DNA from 2 places in the Exiguobacterium sp. OS-77 genome. Region 2 is predicted to be linked to the other one. Evidence: predicted binding sites of a transcription regulator. Region 2 holds the regulator's gene; the other holds the start of a gene.

Region 1 (7,724 bases), 820 kb from region 2:
GTTCCGGACAATACGATTGTAAGAGGTGACTGAGTTGTCGTAAGACGACGTCACCCCCTTCATGACCGTATGTATCGTTGATTGATTTAAAATGATCGAGATCGAGAATGAGGACGGAAAAGACCGTTCCGTTCTGAGCATACTCGGCTAACGTTTCATCTAGCTTCCGGCGGTTTCCGAGTTGCGTCAGTCCATCCGTTAAAGCCAGTTCCTGTTGCGTATGTACGAACAAAAAGTGCTTCCTTAGTTCTTGTAAGAAACGATAGGTGACGTAGCCACCAATCATGATGACGATGATATAGACGAGCGCAATCTCTAAAAACCGCTCGAACGTGTTCGTTAATAAATAGAGCGCCGGTAAGCTGTATGCGATCCCTGTTCCAAGCAACACGAGATAATCCTTCATCCGTTGAGCAGCGAACCGTCGATAAATCGTCGCTGTCACGAGTAACGCGACACAGATCAAGGTTGTCAGAATCAGTCCTTGGTATTCGCCAGCTGGTGTCACTGCAAATCGGGCGCCGATGATGAACAGCATCGTGATGCTACCGCTGACTAATCCGCCGTAAAAGTACGCCGTGACGAGCGCAACGAGACGCAAATCAATCTTTGCAACGTCATAGGAAATACTGTTAAAGATCAACAGGGCACCAATCACACCGGCGATACAACCGATCGCGAGTCGGACTTGTAAGGAAGAGTTAGGCGAGATGCGCTCGATCCGTCTTAGCGGTAAAAACGCAAACAGCAATGTCGCAATCAACAGTGAGAAGTTCAACAACAATGAATTAAGCAACGTAAGCACGACGACATCCTCCTCATTCCATTTCAGATGTTTACTCTATTCCCTCCAAATTACACATTCCCCTCTTTTTCCAAGGTTTTCAAACAAGAGGAGAGGGAATCAAACAAATATGTCTATCGTCTACATCATTAAGGGGGAATCTTTCATGGACCGTCAAGCTGAAAAACGAAAAAGTAAGATGCCATTCTTCATTATTCTCGTTATCGCTATCTTCGTCATCGTTGCTGCTGCGTTGATCATTTATGTCACATCTGAACCAAAAGAAGAGACACAAGCACTTATGACACATCTTGCGACTGTCCTTCCGGTTTACGTGAATTAGATTCACAAGACCTTTACACAAGCCGTACAACACCTTCATACATGTTGCTTTATCTCCTTCCGATAGGTACACGGGAGGAGATGTTTTTTATGCTTATGAAAAAACGATTATTAGCACAACAACTAAATGGATGGTTGATTCCGATCGTTGCCATCGGGCTGATCGTGATCAGCGGTCTCAGCGTTTACGCATCGTATCAACAATCCGTCGCAGCAACTGAGGAACGGCTGATGCGGGAGTTAACCATGTTCGACGCGAATGTCCGGGCAACGTTTCTTGCGTATCCGGATGACGCGACAGACCGCTCGCGTGCCATCAAACGATTGCAACAGCAACAGCGAACCGACTTATCACGTGACGACTATTCGATTCGCTTTCAAAGCCTGAAAACGAGTGAGGCGTTCCGACCGCTAACACTCGAACCGGCAAAACGAAAACAACTACTACAGCACTTAAAAACAGCCCGTACATATGCTTTTTCGAATCAAGACCAGTTTCTTGTCGCAATGACGATTCCGGAACTCGATGACGTCATCTTGCTGACGACTGATCGCGATAAATTAATCGCCCCTGCTCGCGATTTAGCTTGGACACTCGTCTGGGTCAGTGTGATTACGCTTGTTAGCATCAGTTTCTTGATTCGCTCACGAATTAGAAAACAACTCGCCCCACTATCGAAACTCGCCTTACAGATTGAAGAAGCGCATGCGAAGCGATCGTATCGTCCATTAACACTCAAAACGACGACCTTTGAATTACAACAACTCACGTTTCAATACAATCAATTAATGCAACAAATCGGAGATTTAACGGCTGAGATGCAACAAGCGAGTCAGGAACTCGAATCCGTCCAACCCCACTTTTCTTCGCGCTTATCTGCGATGGATCAATCGGTCCAAGCCGTCGATGAAGTCGCCGGTTCTTTACTTGCGCAATCGTCGCAAATGGATCAGACAATCGTCGCCTCGACACGTTTGACCGCTCAAGGGCACGATGCGTTAAGTGAGATGCAAACGACACTTCTCAACAGCCAACATGCCGTAACCCGTTTTCAACAGACTGTTCAGACGAATCACACGACACTTGAGACCTTACAAGAGGAAAGCCAGTTACTGAAGGAACAATCCGCGGCGACAGAGCAGATTTTGCAACAGACCTCACATCTACAGCAGCAAATGGAGACCTCAATCTCACACATCCAACGTGTCGCTGAAGAGACGCGCCGCTTGTCGCTGAACGCGCTGATTGAGGCAACCCGTGCCGGAGAAGCCGGTCGTGGCTTTATCGTCGTTGCCAAGGAAGTCGAAAAACTCGCAATCGATATCCGAACGAGTACAGATCACATCCGTCAAGTCAATCAGACATGGACGGCGGGACTCGATCAAGTCGAACAAGCCATCGTGCAGATGACCGAACGTTTTCTCTCAACATCGCAACAGCTCGAGACGGCAACGGCACACTTGCAACAAATGCTGACTGAAGCGACGACAATTGAGACGACACTGGGTACCGTCGAACAACAACGTCAAATCGTCGTCCACGTTCAGTCGAACATGCAGGAACATCTACAGTCCGTTCAGCAGTTGATGTCGGAGCTCTCTTCTTACAGCCAAGTCCTCGGTGATCAAATGCAACACCACGTCAACCAGCAGACGGAACTGAAGACACATAGTGCGGTACTCGAGTCACGCATCAGTTCGTTGCAACAGACCGTTCGCTCGAGTGAATCGCCATCTTAACAAAAGGAGCGCCTCCCATCTCTGGTAAGCGCTCCTTTCCTCTGTTCTCAGCCGATATAACGTGCTTCCTTTTTATCGATGATATTTCGAATCCGGTTCTCCGTCACCTGATACTGCTCTGCCAGCTGACGAATCGTCTTCCCTTTTTCATACTGCGCGCGAATAGTTCGAATCTGAAACGATGACAGCGTCACATGTTGACCTAACAAGAGATCAAACTCGCCCAGCAGTTCAGTATACTGTTGATCGATCGAAGGCAGGACGTCTAAGTTCGATAACTGATCGTCAGCCCGTTTGTCGTTGCGCCGGACGAGTTTCGCTTCCGTGACGTCAGCCGTTAGAAAAGCTTGTGCAACGAGTACACCGACCTGCACGCGTTCTCCTCGACCACGTTGATAAAGCGTGACTTTGCGATACCCTTCCCGATTGAGTCGCGGACGGAGCAAGACACCTTTTCGTCGTTGCTGGACACCGCGACACGTTACGATCGTCCGGTCGAGCGACCTTACGCGACCTAGCGATGAGACTTCATATATACCTATATAGCCGATGACGGCTTTCCATTGTTCTTGCATGATTGTCCTCCTTCAGACAAGGACACGACAGGACTTCATATCTGAATTATATCAAATTACGAACAAACGTTCTAGTGATGTCACTCGTCGGAATGTGCTATTCTTAGCAGAAAAAGGAAATGAGGTTCGTCCATGAAATTTGTCTTATTACTTGGTCCGCAAGCGGTCGGAAAGATGACGATCGGTCAGGAAATCGAACGGTTGACGGAGATGAAAGTTTTCCATAACCACCAGACAATCGATCTGTTATTGCCTTATTTTGATTTCTCTGAACCTGCACACCATCGCCTAAAAGATACGATCCGGCGCGAGATGTTCAAGGAAATGGCGAACAGCTCGCTCGAAGGTGTCCTGTTTACGTTCCTCTGTCTATTCGGCGTCGAAGGCGGCGGTCTTGAGTTCATCGAAGAGACAGTTGAGTTATTCGAACAAGCAGGTGCTGACGTCTACATCGTTGAACTCGATGCGCCGGTCGCAACTCGCCTGCACCGAAACACGACTGAAAACCGATTGACGCACAAAGTAACGAAGCGTGATCTCGCCGCTTCTGAACAAGACTTACGCGAGACGGCGGATGGATACCGAACACGCTCGCTGCCAGGCGAACTACCAGACGTTAACTATCTCTTCCTCGATACGGAACAATTAAGTGCACGTGAAAGTGCAGAAACGATTTGCGATCATTTCAACTGGTCCAAAACAACGGTCTAATCACAAACAAGCCCCGTCCTGCTTAAGCAGGCGGGGCTTTAATGATAGAGTTTGCGTTCATATCGATTCGCCTGCAACTGAAATCCGTTCCGACGCCAGACCGCCGCACTGCCCGCTTCGCCGTAAACATACGTCAGTAATAACGTCCGTGCGAGATACGACAAAATCGACGTCAACGCTTCTGTAATGTATCCGTGCTGATCATCCTCATCAGTCGTCGTATAACGTAAGTTTCCGGTCGATGCATTCCATGTGAAGGTAATCGTCCCGACAATCGTTTTCTCACGCAACGCATGCAACGTCCACTTGCAACCCGATTCTTCATCCGTTGCTTCGACAAACAATCGTGACGTCGTAAAATCCGGATGTCGTCCTTTCATTCAGCTCTCCTCCTCGACCTCAAACGTTGCTGTCGCGTAAACCTCTCCGTTAATTAAAATCGTTAATGTATGTGTACCAGGATAATGGACACGCGTCGTCATGTTCCGAAACGATTGGCGTCGTTCAACTTGTAAGACACCTTTAACTTCCCGCTCCCGCAGTTGAAACACCTTCCGACTCGTTCCACGTTGTTTGACGTAATCGATCGCGTATTCAAGACGCAGACGTTGCTCGACGGAACTGTTTACTTGAAACGAAAACTGTAACTCTTGACCAATCGTCACTGGTGAGACGACCAAGTCCGTCACCTCGACCTCACCTTGCGTAACGTGTCCGAACAACTGTAATACTTCTGGATTTCCGCGCTTCAGTAACGTCCGGGAAGCGTGACGTAAAATCCAGTCTGTATTCGGATCTGTTCCTAAGTGACGTTCGATTCGCTCGATCAGGTATTCCGGATGTGTCTTTGAAATATCGTTCAAGTGATTGGCGACACTTTTTCGGACGTAAAGTGACGGATCCTGTAGTAAGGCGTCAAGAATCGGTAACGCCGGACGCGGATCAGCAATCAAACGCGGAATCGCTTGTCCCCACGGCAGACGCGGGCGTGTTCCTTCAGACGCTAAGCGCCGGACGTGTTCATCGTCTGATGTTGTCCATTTAAGTGCCTGCTCGAGGAAACGTTCCTGATCAGCAAGTAAAAAGCGACGAACGGCGAACTCCGACGTCGAATGTTGCGTCAACTTGGCAAGTATCTCTATCGCAAGCGTCCAGTCAGAAAGGTCTGCCGTTCGTTCGACATACTCTGGAAAAACAATTCCCGGTAGCCCAGTAAACTGCGGTGCGAGTCGCTCTAGCTCCGACACCGAGTCCGGAAACGGTGGCAAGATCGTCTCCAGCGTCTCCGCCACACGACGGACACGTTGTTTAAACGCGAGTTCTTCCCAGTCTCCCTGCTCGACTCGTCTTCGAAAATCCGGTACATCGACCGCTGCTCCTAAGCGGTCGAGCCAACTCGGTGAAAATACATCTTTAATCAAACTCATCCTTCATCCAGTCCTCTCTGTGTGCGCTCCAGTTTGAGCAATGTTTCCTTGCGTGCGAGTCCACCCGCGTATCCACCTAAATCTCCATTCGTCCGAATGACCCGATGGCACGGAATGACGATTGCCAGTTGGTTCGCTCCATTCGCTCGTGCGACGGCACGAACAGCAGTCGGTTGACCGATCCGGATCGCCAGCTCTTGGTACGAGATCGTCTCCCCACTCGGAATCCGCTCGAGTTCTTCCCAGACGCGGCGTTGAAATGGTGTCCCGTACCGCATCAGTGGCGTCTGAAACGATACCGGCTCTCCTTTGAAGTAACGACGGAGCTCCGCTTCGATCTGTCCAAAGACCGGTGATTCCCCGGGAACGATGACAGCGCGCGCTTTTTGACGTAATTGTTCGATTTCCCGCTCCAGTCCACGTCGGTCGACGAACTCGAGCAGATGTAAGAGTTGATCGTCGGCAATCGCCAGCATCGAACCGAGTGGTGTATCAAGCCATTTCGCGCGTAAGACCTGCCCGTCAAAGCGCGACGGTGCCTGCCCGAGAATCCGTGCTGACGCCTCACGAAAACCACTACTCGATTCATAACCTCCAGCCAACTGCCCTTCGATGATCGGCTTACCGGTCCGGATCTCCTTCATCGCAAGCCCCATCCGTCGTGCCCGAGCATACGCGACGAACGTCATTCCGAAGCGTTTCTTGAACTGGCGGCGTGCCGTTGATTCATCGAGACCAAGTGCTCGAAAATCGGCTTCCTTGAATCGTTTGTCTGGTTCTGCCTCGACCGCTTCGATCAAGCGTTGAATCGTACCATGATCGCCGGGATAAGCAAGCGGATGACAACGACGGCACGGTCGATAAGAGGCAAGTAATGCCTCTTGCGCCGTCTCAAAAAACTCACAGTTCTCTGCTTTCGGTTTTCGTGCCGGACACGTCGGACGGCAAAAGATGCCGGTCGTCTTGACACCAACAAAAAACGTTCCTTCGTACGTCGCGTCCCGGCGAACGAGCGCTTCATAATACGTGTGATGTTCCATCGCCTTCCCCTCCTTTGTCCTTAGTATACCGGCTTGTCCGGTCATCATGTCGCCGAAAATCAGGCATTGATATGTTTAAGATTCACTTAAGAAACATCGTCCTGTTTTCGAAAGGGACGATGTGCATACTACATGATATACTCAACGGAAAGTAGGGTTTTCATGTTTGATTTCTTAAAAGAAGCACTTCACGCACCACTCCGTGTCGGAGCCATCGCACCGAGCAGTCCACGTCTGGCTGAAATGATGGCACGACGCGCCGTCGCCGATCGTCCACGCCAAATTCTTGAAGTCGGAGCGGGTGACGGAGCGATCACCAAAGCTTTACTGGCCGCTCGTTCACCGGAGACACATCTCTTGATTTGTGAACGGAGCGAAACGTTCCGCCCGGCACTCGAGCAGTTGCTAGCTCAAGAAACGAATGTCACTCTCTTCATTGGTGACGTTCAAGGATTATCCGATTCATGGAGCGAACAGATCGACGTCATCGTCAGTGGTCTCCCGTTCGCGTCGTTCCCGGCAGCGTTGCGGCATGACTTATTAGCACAATTCCAAACGTTACTACGACCAGGCGGTCACTTCATCGCCTTTCAATACACCCGGTTCCAGTTCAAGATGTTCCGGGACTATTTCCAAGAACACAGTTATTCGCACACGCTCTACAATCTGCCCCCGGCTTATGTTTTCGAGGGGGTACAACAGGAGGAATCTACACATGCCCACGCTCTTGATCGTTGACGATGAAGCAGACATCCGTCAATTGCTTCGACTGTATTTAACCAATGAAGGGTACGAGATCCTCGAAGCCGAAAATGGTGAGGAAGCGTTAGCGACTCTTGCAACGCGTCCAGTTGATGCGATGTTACTCGACGTGATGATGCCCGTTCGCGATGGCTTCTCGACCGTTCAAGCTGCGCGCGCTGCCGGTCACACGTTACCCGTCTTGATGCTGACAGCGAAACGCGAAGACATGGATAAAATTCAAGGTTTGACCTTCGGGGCGGACGATTACATCGGTAAACCGTTCAATCCGCTTGAAGTCGTCGCCCGCGTCAAGGCGCTGTTACGCCGCGTCAGTCAGTATCATGTCCCGACTACTGCTTCA
Region 2 (7,724 bases):
GTTTTAACGGATATCGGTTCTGCGACGATGAATACGGAATTGGCCCTTGAACTATACAGTGGCGAACGGACGGTTCGGTTTATCGACGCACCACTCGTCGAAGGCGCGTTTTTAGCGGCTGTTCTTAGCGGACAGTCGAAATCCGTTGATGAGATTGAAGACGGATTGAAAAAAGAGTTTAGCAAATAAGGATCAAATCCCCCTTGCTTCAATGCAATGGGGATTCTTTCATATCTGAATGAAATGGTGGTATGAAAATTGTAATCATAATGCATGTACATAAATAGGACAGTAAAAGAATGTAAACCATGAGGTGAGTTCTTGAGTTATACGTTAAGGAAAGCAGACACTGAAATCAAAAAGCAGACATTCATCCACTTATTATTACTGGCTGATGAATCTATCGATAAGATTTATGAATACTTACCTAACGGTGACCTGTATTATCTCGAAGATTCATCTGGGCATGTAGTAGGTGTTATTGTTATGACCAAAATTAATCAAGATACAATGGAGATAAAAAACGTTGCCATCAAAAAAGAACACCAGGGTCAAGGGTTAGGAAAGAGGATCATCTCATTAACGCTCGAACAATATAAGGAACAAGAGTATCATCATTTCATCGTAGGAACGGCTAATTCGAGTATTGATAATTTAGCTTTCTACCAAAAGCTTGGTTTCCGGCTATACGACATAAAAAAAGATTTTTTTCGGTCGTATCCAGAGGAAATCTGGGAGAACGGAATACAGGCAATCGACATGATCATGCTAGAGAAAAATGAGTGATCCACATTATATGTTGAGGGGAATACGTGGGACCTCTTCTATGCGAATGAGTAGCACAAAGAATTATGATGTATGTGCTGCGGTGGTACATTCTAGTCTGAGTCTGGTGTTAGAAGAATGATTATATTGTAGTTTCTATAAGACAGTGAAAACCCGGTCCCTCTGCAAAAGGGACCGGGTCAATTGTTTTATTTTGATGGTTTGAAGACCATTGTCGCTTCCACTGCTTTTTGCCATCCGGCATAGCGTTGTTCACGATCGTCTTCTTTCATCTCTGGTTTGAACTGGTGATCCAGCTTCCATTGTTTTTTGATCTCCGCTTTATCTTTCCAGTAACCAACAGCTAATCCAGCAAGGTAGGCTGCACCAAGTGCTGTCGTTTCGTTGATTTCTGGACGATCGACAGGAACGCCGAGGATGTCCGATTGGAACTGCATCAAGAAGTTGTTCGCTACTGCACCACCGTCGACACGAAGTGTCTTCAGTTCGATACCAGAATCTTGTTCCATCGCTGTCAACACATCACGTGTTTGATAAGCGAGTGATTCAAGCGTTGCACGAACGAAGTGTTCCTTATCTGTTCCGCGTGTTAATCCGAAGATTGCCCCGCGTACATCTGAATCCCAGTATGGCGCACCAAGACCAACGAAGGCAGGAACGACATAAACACCGTCTGTTGAGTCGACTTTCGTTGCGTAACCTTCTGAATCTTTCGCATTTTTCAGCATCCGAAGTCCATCACGGAGCCACTGGATCGCAGAACCAGCGACGAAGATAGAACCTTCCAGCGCATATTCCACTTTTCCATCGACGCCCCAAGCGATCGTCGTCAAGAGTCCATGATCAGAAGAAACGGCTTTCTCACCTGTGTTCATGAGCATGAAACACCCTGTTCCGTATGTGTTTTTCCCTTCACCCGCTTCGAAGCACGTTTGACCGAAGAGTGCTGCTTGTTGGTCACCCGCAATACCAGCGATTGGCACTTCGTAACCGAAGAAGTGATACGGTACCGTTTTGTCGTAGACTTCACTCGACTGACGAACTTCTGGCAACATCGAAGCAGGAACACCTAGGATATCGAGTAACTCTTCATCCCATTTTTGTTCGTAGATGTTATACATCAATGTTCGTGAAGCGTTCGTGTAGTCCGTGATGTGCGTTTTTCCACCAGACAGTTTCCAAACGAGCCACGTATCGATCGTACCGAAGAGCAATTCACCGTTCTCTGCTTGCTCACGCGCACCTTCGACATTATCGAGGATCCATTTGACTTTCGTTCCAGAGAAGTAGGCATCAATCAGAAGTCCTGTTTTATCGCGGAACTTCTGGTTCAAACCTTGTTCTTTTAAGTCGTCACAAATACCAGACGTTTGACGCGATTGCCAAACGAGTGCGTGATAGACCGGTTTACCTGTTTCTTTGTTCCAGACGACCGTCGTTTCACGTTGGTTCGTGATGCCGATTCCAGCGATTTGCTCAGGTTTGATATCTGCTGTCCCGAGTGCTTCGGCCATGACGGCAAGAATCGAACCCCAGATTTCGTTTGCATCATGCTCGACCCAGCCTGGTTGTGGGAAGTACTGTTTGAATTCCCGTTGTGCCGAGTTGACGATTTTCCCATCGTGATCGAAGATGATCGCACGTGAGCTTGTCGTACCTTGGTCGAGTGCTAGGATATACTTGTTTTCCATTTCGAAATCCCCCTTGAGCGGTATGTGTTAGTGAGATGTGATCTTAGTAGATCAATTGATAGATGAACACGGCAATCGCTCCACCGATGATCGGACCGACGACAGGAATCCATGAATAGCCCCAGTCAGATGAACCTTTATTCGGAATCGGTAGGATAGCGTGCGCGATACGCGGTCCAAGGTCACGAGCCGGGTTGATGGCATACCCTGTTGTACCACCGAGCGAGAGACCGATGACGACGACGAGTAAACCGACGATGAGTGGTTTTAAGCCATCTCCGAACGTTGTTAAACCAAGTGCCAAGATACCGAAGACGAGAACAAATGTCCCGATGATCTCAGAAATCAAGTTCGACGGCGTATGACGAATCGCTGGACCTGTTGCGAACACACCGAGTTTTGCAGCTTGATCATCAGTCGCTTCAAAATGTTTCATGTAATGAAGCCAAACGAGAATGGCGCCGATGAAAGCTCCGACAAGTTGTCCGGCAATGTAGATCGGAACGTCTGCCCACGGTAGGTCAGAGTTCAAAGCAAGTGCGATCGTCAATGCGGGGTTCAAGTGTGCTCCACTTTCAGCAGCGACGAATGCTGCTGTCATGACGGCAAGACCCCAAGCGAACGTGATGACGATCCATCCGCTGTTTTCCGATTTCGTCTTTTTCAAGACGACACCGGCGACGACTCCATCCCCGAGCAGGATGAGGATCATCGTACCGATCATTTCCAATACAAAGTTATTCATGCAAAAACCCTCCCTTTGGATTAAAGCAGATAATGGCCTTTCTACTTTAAATTACTCCGAATTGAGAACGTTTTCAATACATATAATTGAAATATAGGAATGGAAATTTTTTATTTTGATGTTTAAAGATACGAAAAAGTGGATAAGAAAACACCTCATTCTGCTTGCAAGCAAGCAAAAGAGGTGTTACCGACGACGTTTTTTCTTTTTTTAGGTCGAAACCAACTGCTGGAATAATCTAGTAGGATATGAATCGTACTTGCCACCATGATACCGACGACGAATGCAGGCAAGGAAGCGAACCACGAATCAATCGTAGCAGAATCAAGAACCTGAAAATATAGACTTAAAAATAGTAGCGGAATCAGAATCGCGGCACTATAAAGAAGCCGAATAATATCTCCGATGATCAGTCCATGCGACCAGATCGAGCGGTGGGGCATGATTTTGACGTACGGCATCCAAAGGACTCGAAATGGTCCAAAGCGATAATACGGTTCTGACTTTAAATCGAGGTCGGGTGACAACCAAAGCGTACCGACAGCGATACCGATGGCGGTTGGTAACCAATCGGTTTGTTGCGTTGCGACCGAATACGCAACGTAACCCGTCAGTGCGACGGTATTGACGGTATCATGTACATTTCCTGAAGGCATGAAAAAAGACCAGTCGTAACTGGTCCCTCCGTCAATGAATCGTCCGATACACGCCGATTACCTTACCAAGAATGGAGACATTATCGAAATACATCGGATCCATCGAGTCATTTTCTGGTTGTAGACGTACCTGTTGATCTTCTAAGAAGAACCGTTTCACCGTCGCTTCGCTATCTTCGGTCATAGCTACGACGATTTCTCCGTTTTCTGCTGTGTTTTGTTGGCGCACGATGACACGATCGCCGTCAAGAATACCTGCGTTAATCATCGATTCACCATCGATCGTCAACATGAAGACCGTCTCATTTCCTACATAATGCGCAGGGAGCGGGAACTGTTCTTCGATGTTTTCAATCGCTGTAATCGGAAGACCCGCTGTGACTTTCCCGATGACGGGAACATGGACGATGGCTTCCGTGATTTCTTCAGGCTTATCAAGCAATATCTCAATCGCACGTGGTTTCGTCGGGTCACGGCGAATCATTCCCCGTTTCTCGAGTCGATCCAAATGACCGTGTACCGTCGAGCTAGACGCGAGTCCGACTGCTTCTCCGATTTCACGAACTGATGGTGGATACCCCTTCAGTTTCACTTCAGAGACGATGTAGTCGAGAATCTCTTGTTGGCGCTTAGACATTTTCCGCATACGAATTGCCACCTCTTTCTGGATTGAAGTTTGAAATGTAAGAATATATGTTTCTAGATTCACTATAACATAGAACAAATGAGCGTACAAACAATTGTTCGACATTTTGTGTTGACCGAACACGGGTTCTGTGTTTATTATGAGTTATGCGAACAATTGTTCCGCGAACATTTATTCTAACTCATTCATTTCATATTTGGAGGGATTCATGATGATTCATACGATTCGTACTCATGCTTTTTCAATTCTCTTCTATGCATTAAGTATTGCCTTCGTGATCTTTTTACTCACACCACGCCCGGATGAAAAAGTGGCGCAACTGATGACAGCTTCCGTTACGGTCGATGAGAACGCTACAGTCGAACAAATCGCTGAAGTCTACAATGATGGTTCGATGTCAGATGAAGAGTACGTCAATTGGTTGATAAAAAATAATGATGTTGAAACAAAACACGTCATCTCAAAAAGCAAAATCGTTGTACCAATCGCACAACAATGACAAAATGGAAAAGTTGTGAAAGAACGAACAGGGATGTGAGGTACGATGAAGGTCGTGATTTATTGTCGGGTGTCGACCGAAAAAGAAGCACAAGATAGTTCGATTGAACGCCAACGGATGGAGCTTTCGAAGGTCGCGTCTCAAAAGGGTTTTGATGTCGTGGATGTCGTCTCTGAAAAAGAGAGTGGATATGACGTCGATCGGGAAGGGATGCTGACGGTTCTTGATCATGTAACACGTGATGCGGTAGATGCGGTCCTCGTGACAGATGACACACGGATTGGTCGAGGGAATGCGAAAATCGCTATTTTGCACACGTTTAAGAAGCACGGTGTTCGGTTGATGACACTTGATTCCGATGGAGAATACCAGCTTGCGGATGCAGAAGCAATGGTCCTTGAGATTGTCTCACTGGTGGAAGAATATCAACGGAAACTGCATAACGCAAAAATCGCGCGCGGCATGCGGCGAGCTGTTGAACAAGGCTTTCGCCCGGAACGAAATCTGAATCGCCAAGGAGAGAACGCTGGGCGTAGTCGAAAGGACGTACCGATCGAAGAAATCGTACGTCTTCGAGAGCTCGGACTGACGTTTTCAGATATCGCCATCACCTTGCGTGGGATGGGACATGATATTTCAAAAGCAACGGTCAATCGTCGATATCTTGAATACCGCGAACTGACACCTAGCCCGGAATGAAGAGCAAGTTATCCGTCGACTGACGCGGTTAACTTGCTTTTTTTTATAGCCTCTTTTAAAGTAAGGATACAATTGAACAACTCAAGTTTGAGTCGTACAGAAAGAGGGATTCCATGTTATCACAAGAACAATTAGATCGAATCAATGCATTAGCGAATAAATCAAAAGTCGAGCCGTTATCAGAAGCCGAAACGGCAGAGCAAAAAGAGTTACGTGCAGCGTATCTCGCAGCATTCCGTGGATCGTTCAAAAACCAACTCATGGGCATGAAGATCGTCGATGAAGAGGGCACAGACGTAACACCTGAGAAATTAAAACAAGCACAAGAAGAAGAACGGAATAAACAATAAAAAATAGCCTTCTATAGGACCACCCGAGAAGTAGGTGTCTAATATAGAAGGCTATTTTATTGTTTTCAGCTGATATCAAGATATCTTGGAAGTTACTTTTTGTGGTTCCGCAACCAAAACTGATTTAGGAACTGCGAAAAAGTAAGTGATGGTGAGTGCAGCAACAAAGGTTAAGACCGATACGATTAAATAAGCTAAAAGTTGATTCCATTCATAAATGTACATTAAAGGAGATAAAATAACAGCTAGACCGTAAGAGTTGGCCTTAATCTGTAAGAGCGAAAGAAGAGTACCACCCAAAGCAGAACACGCAATCATAACATATAAAGGTTTCATACTATATCGCATGACAATCCCAAACAATGCAGGTTCACTAACTCCTAATAATTGCGTGAGTGTGGCACTCATACCAGCAACCCGTACTGTACTTTTTGTTGCGCGTAATGTAATACCGAGCGCCGTACCAGCATTTGAAAATCCATACATGGCGCATAAAGTGATTAGTGGGTTAAATCCTGTATTTGCAAGTAGCGTCGTTTCGATAGCAATGAATAAATGATGCATTCCAGTCATGACTGCAAGCGGATACATAAAACCAATCAGCAAGCCTCCAAGACCAAAAGGCATTCCAATTAACATCGTCACGAGAGTAATCAGACCATTCTCTAGAATATGCAAAAGAGGACCTAGTACAAGTAATCCCAATATCATTGAACCTAATAATACAAAAAACGGAGTAAATATCAAATCAAGTGCATTTGGCATGATTCGCCGTAACCATTTTTCAAATTTTGCTCCTAATATACCAATGACCAAAGCAGTTAAGACGCTTCCTTGATAACCAACGACTGGAATAACGCCGAATGCAAGAATTGGATCCACACCGCTATTGACATCTGCAACAGCATAGGCATTTGGTAAAGCAGGTGATACGAGCATTAAACCAACAATAAATCCAATAATCGGCATTCCACCAAATTTTTTAAAAGCGGACCAACAAATTAAAGCAGGTAAGAATGCAAAAGCAGTATCAGTCAAAACAGATACGAGGGTCGGTACATAGCTTGGAATTTCTTTTAATGTTAAACCGAACCAACCTAATACGATATCACTGAACACTACTCCTTTTAATCCTAAAAAGAGTCCTGTAGCGGCAATGATAGGAATGATCGGGATAAAGATATCTGCGAGTGTACGGACAGCACGTCGAAGTCCCTTATCAGATGAAGAGGATTCTTCATCTGATGCAAGGGTTTCAATGTTTAATTCACTTAAAGCGGCATAAACTTTATTGACGATGCCGGTACCAAGGATGACTTGATACTGTCCAGCATTATAGAACACACCCTTTACCTCTGCAATTTGCTCGATTCTTTCATCATGGATGAGGGAACGGTCCTTTACAGAAAATCGAAGACGTGTAGCACAATGCGTGTAAGATTCGATGTTTTCTAATCCGATTTCTTGAAGAATTTGCTCGGCAATGGTTTGATATTGGTCTGATTTCTTCATGGTTTAGCCTTCTTTCCGATGAAGTAAGAGAGCATGATAAGGGCGTAGGATAGATGGAGTTTCTGAGACACCATCAACGAAATGATAATTATCGAGTAGCACAGTACCTTTTGGTTCGTTAGGCAAGTCGATATATTGAT

What was found. The regulator LexA, encoded in region 2, represses DNA repair genes until DNA is damaged. The targets are predictions, from matches to a motif close to CGAACATATGTTCG.
Region 1: EXG77_RS14580 (NUMOD4 domain-containing protein) is a predicted target of LexA. The motif match lies at 3,501-3,514, and genes of this name have one in related genera.

What each region holds. Positions count from the first base shown of each region.
Region 1 covers NZ_DF239008.1:2,857,812-2,865,535, forward strand. The annotation lists gene EXG77_RS14570 (GGDEF domain-containing protein) at 1-805, opposite strand, end outside; gene EXG77_RS16485 (hypothetical protein) at 951-1,127, shown strand; gene EXG77_RS14575 (methyl-accepting chemotaxis protein) at 1,217-2,866, shown strand; gene EXG77_RS14580 (NUMOD4 domain-containing protein) at 2,914-3,441, opposite strand; gene EXG77_RS14585 (AAA family ATPase) at 3,574-4,152, shown strand; gene EXG77_RS14590 (GNAT family N-acetyltransferase) at 4,191-4,532, opposite strand; gene EXG77_RS14595 (DNA alkylation repair protein) at 4,533-5,579, opposite strand; gene EXG77_RS14600 (bifunctional transcriptional activator/DNA repair enzyme AdaA) at 5,576-6,619, opposite strand; gene EXG77_RS14605 (class I SAM-dependent methyltransferase) at 6,782-7,357, shown strand; gene EXG77_RS14610 (response regulator transcription factor) at 7,335-7,724, shown strand, end outside.
Region 2 covers NZ_DF239008.1:2,038,510-2,046,233, reverse strand. The annotation lists gene dhaM (dihydroxyacetone kinase phosphoryl donor subunit DhaM) at 1-189, shown strand, start outside; gene EXG77_RS10580 (GNAT family N-acetyltransferase) at 322-786, shown strand; gene glpK (glycerol kinase GlpK) at 975-2,477, opposite strand; gene EXG77_RS10570 (MIP/aquaporin family protein) at 2,521-3,222, opposite strand; gene EXG77_RS10565 (metal-binding protein) at 3,378-3,878, opposite strand; gene lexA (transcriptional repressor LexA) at 3,910-4,524, opposite strand; gene EXG77_RS10555 (hypothetical protein) at 4,736-5,023, shown strand; gene EXG77_RS10550 (recombinase family protein) at 5,069-5,722, shown strand; gene EXG77_RS10545 (DUF896 domain-containing protein) at 5,836-6,072, shown strand; gene EXG77_RS10540 (PTS transporter subunit EIIC) at 6,148-7,584, opposite strand; gene EXG77_RS10535 (alpha-glucosidase) at 7,588-7,724, opposite strand, start outside.